DNA from 2 places in the Micromonospora sp. WMMD736 genome. Region 2 is predicted to be linked to the other one. Evidence: riboswitches for the same ligand, from Rfam matches in the RefSeq annotation. Region 2 holds a riboswitch; the other holds the start of a gene.
What was found. Region 2 has a riboswitch for cobalamin ahead of ACN269_RS09135 (acyl-CoA thioesterase). Riboswitches for the same ligand answer to the same signal wherever they lie in the genome.

Region 1 (3,403 bases), 1.1 Mb from region 2:
CCCAGTGCTCCCGCATCCGCGCGCGCAGCTCGGTCGGGACCTGGTCGAACCACCGCCGGTACGTCTCCCCGGGGATCCGGGCCTCGGCGGCGGCCAACTGCTCCGGGGTGAGCCACTCCACGTCGTGCCCCCCGGCGGCGATCAGCGCGTGGATCAGCGCGTCACCGTCCGTGGGCGGCGGTGTGCCGCCGAGGTCGTAGCCCGCCTCGGCGAGCGCGGCGAACAGCCGGACCGCCGAGGCCGGCGTGTCCAGACCGACGGCGTTGCCGACCCGCGAGTGCTTGGTGGGGTACGAGCTGAGCACCACGGCGATCCGCTTGTCGGCGTTCGGCACGTCCCGCAGCCGGGCGTGCCGGACCGCGATGCCGGCGACGCGGGCGGCCCGCTCGGGGTCGGCGGCGTACACCGAGAGCCCGTCGGCGTCGACCTGCTTGAACGAGAACGGCACGGTGACGATCCGCCCGTCGAACTCCGGAATGGCCACCTGCATCGCCGCGTCCAACGGGGACAGTCCGGCGTCGCTGCCGGCCCACTGCTCGCGCGTGCTGGTCAGGCAGAGCGCCTGGATGACCGGCACGTCCAGGGCGGCCAGCGCGCCGACGTCCCAGGCGTCCTCGTCGCCGCCGGAGGAGGCGTCCGCCGCGACCGCGCCACCGGCCGCGAGCACGGTGACCAGCAACGCGTCGCAGCGGGCGAAGAGGCCGAGCGGGCCGGCACCGGCGGTCAGCCCGCGCAGCGAACCGCAGAAGATCGGCAGTGGGTTGCCGCCGGCCGCGCGGACCGCCTCCGCCAGCACGTCGACGAAGGCGGTGTTGCCGGCCAGGGCGTGCGCCCGGTAGAAGACGATCCCGATGGTGGGCCGATCCGGTTCGGGAGGGTACGCGCCGTGCACGCCGTACGCCGGGGTCGGCGTGGGCGCGGCGAACCCCTCGCCGGTGAGCAGGACCGTGTCGGAGAGGAACCGGGCCAGCTCCCCCAGGTTGTCCGGCCCACCCTCGACCAGGTACGCGAGGGCCTGGGCGACCACCCCGGCCGGCACCGTGGAGACCGCCATCAGCTCCGCGTCCGGCAGCGCCTCGCCGCCGAGCACGACCGTGGGTACGCCGCTGGCGAGCACCGCGGCGAGGCCGTCCGGCCACGCCTGCCGACCGCCGAGCAGGCGTACGACGGCGAGGTCGACCCCGTCGAGCAGGGCGGGCACCTCGTCGGCCGCCACCCGGGCGGGGTTGGCGAGCCGGTAGTCGGCGTCGCTGGCGCGGGCGGCCAGCAGGTCGGTGTCGGCGGTGGAGAGCAGCAGAATGCGCACGGCAGGCTCCGGACGGTAACGTCGACGCGCTCGCGGAGGCGACTCGGCGACGACGTGCGGGTGGGCGCGGGGTTCAGCGGGCACCGCGACCCGGACTCACCGGCGTGCAGCCGGTGGCGAAGGGTCGCGTGGCGCGGAACTCAGCGGTGAACGGAGTCGACGCCGGTCGCGGCGACAGCACGGCCGCGGTGCGGGCAACGGCAACGGCCGTCGATGATGGAGACGCCATGCGTCATCGGGTCCTCCTCGGGTGTCCACGCCCTGGGGTACGTCCCGACGGCCGAAGTATCCTGGCTTCCGGATCGACGCTCTCCCCCGGCCTTCCAACCGCAGACACACGGCCGTGACTCACGAGGGGGGATCGCTCCCCGGTGACAGTGGCGGGACCGCGTCGGATTCGCACCGACTTCCTTCACTGCCGTCAGGCCGCGAATGCTGCCACACCGCAGCGCCGCCGGTCAACGCCGACCCCGGCGTCGAGGGGCCAGGTTCACCACATTGACCTGCGAAGATATCGGAGCGGGTCACTCAGGCTTGAGCCGACGCGGCCGGCGAGTCATCGACAGCCAGCCGAGAAAACGCGCGTGCATCAGGGCAAGGTCGGGGCGACCGCCGAGACCGTACAAATCGCCGATGGCCTCGTTCATGCAGGACGTCAGGTAGAGGGCCAGCGCCAGCGAGTGGCCGTAGAACTCGGCGACGAGATCGAGCTGCGCACGGGAACATGGCCACGCGGCGGCACAGTTGCGGCACAACCAGGCGGGGCGCATGGGCAGGTGGGGGCGGGACCGGAGACTCACACCACGACCCTGCTCACCGCAACCACGGCGATCCATCACAGAAAGTGATTCCTCGATGGATAACTTCCATCCGCCCACCGGATGTCCTGCCGGTATGCCATCTGACTACTGGATAAGCTGGCCCTCGGCCCTCGAGCAGGAAGGGAGCCACCCGTGAGCGTCCGCACGACTGCCGCGCTTACCACTGAAGACCTGCTGTGGGACACCGCCGACATGCTCGATGCCTTGGCCGCTCGCGATGTCGCTCAGGTATTCCGCCTCGTCCAGCGAGCCACCCGAGCCAGCCAAACCACTCTCGGCGTCGCCACCGGCCTCAGCCAGGCTCAGATCAGCGAAATCACCAGCGGCGCCCGCCGGGTCAGCAGCATCGATGTCCTCACCCGCATCTGCACCGGCCTGTCCATGCCACGCCACGCACGCGTGACGCTCCTCCTTGGCGAACGCGAGCCGGCCCGTGACCTAGCAGGACACCAGGTCGGCAAGGCAGTGCCGGACCGGTGCGCTGATGTCAGCGCGATCTATTCCAGCCGATCAGACTTCATGGCGGAGCTGCCCCCGCGAGCCCTTTTCGACCATGCCACGGACATCCGAGCGTCCGGCCTGTCACTCAACCTCATCTGTCAGCAGTACGGCGACAATCGCCTCCTGAAACTCCTCGCCGCCGGCACCCGCCTCCGCTGCCTGTTCCTCGACCCGGCCGGCGAGGCCATCAGGCGGCAGGAGCGGGAGGAAGACTATCCCGACGGACACCTCAGCGCGCTCACCGACCTCAACATCCAGAACCTGGCGCGCCGCATTCGTGACCGGCTCCCCGCTGAAGCCCGAAACAACCTCGCCATCGGCGTCTACGACGAGTCCATTCGCGCCAACGTCCTTCTGATCGATGGTCGACTCTGCGTTGTCCAGCACTACCTCCCGCAGATGCGTGGTGTCGACTGCCCGACGATGGTCATCGAGCGCAGCGCCAATCCTTCCGGCCTCTACCCAATATTTGACGAGATGTTCAACTCGCTGTGGGAGCGCAGCCGCCAGCTATGACCGACTACGCGCACCTCCTCCCCCTTGCACAGGAGGCCGTCGACCTGGCACACGACCTGATGCGGAGGCTCCAGCCCGGCGCGCTGACCTTCAAGGGTGACCGCGACATGGCCTCGGAGGTGGATTACGCCATCGAACGAGCGGTTCGCGAGCACCTGGCCGCCAAGGTGCCTGACATCGGTTTCCTCGGTGAGGAGTACGGCAGCAGCGGCGACACCAGCGCACTGACCTGGGCGCTCGATCCAGTCGATGGCACCGT
Region 2 (3,403 bases):
GTGCACCGGGCCGTCGGCCGATCGCGGCGCCATCGCCTACACCTCAGGCGGATTCGACGCGACCACCGCGGTGCGGGCCACCGCGCAGGCCGTCCCCGGTCTCGCAGGCGCCGGGTACGCGACCCTGTCCACCAGCGGCGCCCAGCCCGCCGCGCCCGTCCTGGCGTGTACGCCGTGGTGACCGCGCAGCGGGCGGTGATTCGGCGACGGTTGGCGCTGCTGTTCGCGGCTGTCGTCGTCAGCGCTGGCCTGGTCGTCGTCGACCCGATGCCGCGCGCCGCGCACGCTGCGGCGTGCGCGGCGGGCGCGGGCGTCACGGTGGTGGTCGACCTCACCGCGTTCGGCCTCGGTGTGCAGACCGGCTGCCGACTCGGGGACCCGCCGACCGGCCTGGCCGCGTTGCAGGGCGGGGGCTTCACCGTGACGGGCACTCAACGATGGGGCCTTGCCTTCGTCTGCCGTATCAACGGCTACCCCATGCCCGCCTCCGAGCCATGTGTCAATACTCCCCCGGCCAGCGCGTACTGGTCGTATTGGCACGCCGTGCCCGGCGGTACCTGGTCCTACAGCACGCTCGGCGCGAGCAGCTACAACCCCGCGCAGGGCACTGTCGAGGGGTGGCGCTTCGGCTCCGGACAGGCTCCGTCGATCTCCCCGCCGTAACTGGCGCTGGGGTGGTGCCGGCACCGCAGCCCTGTGCTACCGGGCCGCGCGGCACCACCCCGACGCATCAGGTGGGCACGTGCTGGGTGCGGGAGTCGGAGCGGCCGGCAAGGACGGCGGCGAGGATCTCCGCGCCGTCGACGACCCTCGGGCCCGGGCGGTTGAAGTAGGCGGGTCCGTCGACCACCCACACCTGCCCGTCGCGCACCGCGGGCAGGTCAGCCCACCCGGGTTGCGCGGTCGCCACGGACAACTCGTCAAGCGTCTGCTTCGGTGTGAACCCGCACGGCCCGAACACCACCACGTCGGGGGCCAGGTCCGCGACGACCGACCATCGGTGCGGTGTGCTGTGCGCGCCCGGTCCGAGCAGCAGTGACTGCCCGCCGGCGTAGCTGATCTGCTCCGGCACCCAGTGCCCGCCGGGCATAAGCGGGTCGAGCCACTCGACGAACAACACCCTCGGCGCGCCGGCCGCCGGCCCGGGCAACGCGGCGAGGCGACGCTCGCTGTCGGCGCGGATCTTCGCCGCCCGTTCGTCGGTGCCGGTCAGCGCGGCCACGGCATCGACCGTGTCGAGGATCCCGGCGATGGTCCTCGCCTCCAGGGACACCACCCTCGTGTCAAAGTCCATCAGTCGGACGGCGTCGTTGACCCGCTCGTAGGAGACCGCACACACGTCGCACAGATCCTGGGTCAGGATCAGATCCGGCTTCAGATCCTCCAACACGGCGACGTCGAGCTGGTACAACGACGACCCCCGGTGCGCGTCGCCAGCGATCGCCGCCGAGATCTCCCGGCTCGTCAACGCCCCCGGCAGCGACGTCGCGGTCACCGCCGGAATATCGGTCAGTTCCCCCGGCGGCCAGTCGCACTCATGGGTACGACCGACCAGATGCCCGGTCAGTCCGAGCATGGCCACGATGTCCGTGGCCGCCGGCAGCAGGGAGACAATGCGCACACCCGTCTGCCTACCAGGCACGACCGAATGGCGTCCACTCCCGCACGACGGGCGACGGCCTTCCCGGCGGACGACGCCGAACGCGACCACCACCCCGACGCGGATGCCATAACAGGAGGCGTTGGCCAGCACGAGCATCATCGCCGAACCTGGCGGGCGGTGAGGACGACGATCGCTGCCAGGTGACCGGCCAGCGCCGCGACGGACAGTCCGAGCAGGTCTTAGACCTCTACGGCGCCGTCGAGCAACGCCCGCCGCAGCGCCAACCGGTGTTCCCGGCGGATCTCCGCCTCACGGTACCGACGCCGGTCCCCGTCCGTTTCCGGCAGCAGCGGCGGCACCGCACGTGGCTGCCCGTCGTCGTCGATGGCGACCATGACCAGATGGGCCGTGGCCACGTCCGTGGGCGGCACGGCGCGGTCCCAGCGGTCCGCGGTCACCTTCACGGCCACCTCCATCGAGCTGCGGCCCGCCCAGGTGATGCGCGCGTCGACGTGTACGACGTCGCCGACCCGCACCGCCCGCAGGAACGCGGTCTCGTCGATGGCGGCGGTGACGGCCGGCCCGTCGGAGTGCCGGGCGGCGACCACCCCGGCGACCGAGTCGATCAGGTTGAGGATCCGGCCGCCGTGCACCGTACCCATCAGGTTGGTGTGATGTTGGTCCATGATCTGCGACAGGGTCAAATGCGACGCCGACGGCGCTCGGCCGGCGATCGCGGTGGTGTCGTGCACAGCGGTGATCCGTCCCTCGGGAAACCACACCGCCGGAACGCGGATACACGCTGAGGAGCACGCGCCGACGGACGGCACGTCACCCGCTCAGCCCACCCGCGAGGCCGACGGCAGCGCACACTGTTGTGTACGCAGCGCGGGCAGGTCTTCGGACTCGCGGACGCGACCGGCTACGCCGGTCCCCTACTGGCCGTCGCTTCCCAGGCTGATGGGCCCAGTGCTGATGACGGCGGTCGCTCCCACTCACCGCTGCGGGGCAGTCCCGGATTTCCACCGGGTTCCCTCTTACGACGCCCGGTCGGTCGTGACCGGGCGAACCAACGCCACCAGCCAGTCTAATGGATCGTTAAGGAACCTCCGCTGCCGAGGCCGGCGCTCCGAAACTCTCCGAGCCAGTGTTGAACGGCCAGAACCACAGCGGCACGCCGGCGGTGGCCGGTGCGGCGGCCCGCGCTCACCTGGGTTTACTCCCGTGGCTGCCGGGCGGGACTGACGCTCGTCCCGCCCGGCGTGGTACTCAGTGGCCGCGAAGCTCGACGGCAGCGGCGACCAGATGTTGCAGGGATGCCTTGACTTCTGGGTAGGCGCGGGTCTTGAGACCGCAGTCGGGGTTCACCCACAGCCGCTCGACGGGAACCACCGCCGCTGCCCGACGCAGCGCCTGCACGACCTCTTCGTGCGAGGGCACCCGCGGTGAGTGGATGTCCCAGACGCCGGGGCCGACTCCGCGGTGGTATCCGATCGCGGCGAGGTCGTCGAGGACCTCCATCTTCGAACGGGACGCCTCGATGCTGGTGACGTCGGCGTCGAGAGCGTCGATGGCGGTGATGACCTCACCGAACTCCGAGTAACACAAATGGGTGTGGACCTGGGTGTCGTCGGCGACACCGGAGGTCGCCAGGCGGAACGCGCCGACCGCCCACTCCAGGTATGCCTTCTGGTCGGCCCGGCGCAGCGGCAGCGTCTCACGCAGCGCCGGCTCGTCGACCTGGATCACCCGAATACCGGCCGCCTCGAGATCACGGCACTCGTCGCGCAGGGCCAGCGC

Region 1: linked by a shared signal. The riboswitch ahead of cobN (cobaltochelatase subunit CobN) and the one ahead of ACN269_RS09135 (acyl-CoA thioesterase) in region 2 are both predicted to bind cobalamin.

Annotation. Positions count from the first base shown of each region.
Region 1 covers NZ_JBMHMI010000001.1:1,042,584-1,045,986, forward strand. Annotated here, with positions in the region: gene cobN (cobaltochelatase subunit CobN) at 1-1,306, opposite strand, end outside; cobalamin riboswitch at 1,568-1,744, opposite strand; gene ACN269_RS04620 (hypothetical protein) at 1,831-2,184, opposite strand; gene ACN269_RS04625 (DUF5919 domain-containing protein) at 2,260-3,144, shown strand; gene ACN269_RS04630 (inositol monophosphatase family protein) at 3,141-3,403, shown strand, end outside.
Region 2 covers NZ_JBMHMI010000001.1:2,168,454-2,171,856, forward strand. Annotated here, with positions in the region: gene ACN269_RS09120 (peptidase) at 1-181, shown strand, start outside; gene ACN269_RS09125 (hypothetical protein) at 166-663, shown strand; gene ACN269_RS09130 (ABC transporter substrate-binding protein) at 731-1,621, opposite strand; gene ACN269_RS09135 (acyl-CoA thioesterase) at 1,843-2,289, opposite strand; cobalamin riboswitch at 2,478-2,692, opposite strand; gene metE (5-methyltetrahydropteroyltriglutamate--homocysteine S-methyltransferase) at 2,873-3,403, opposite strand, start outside.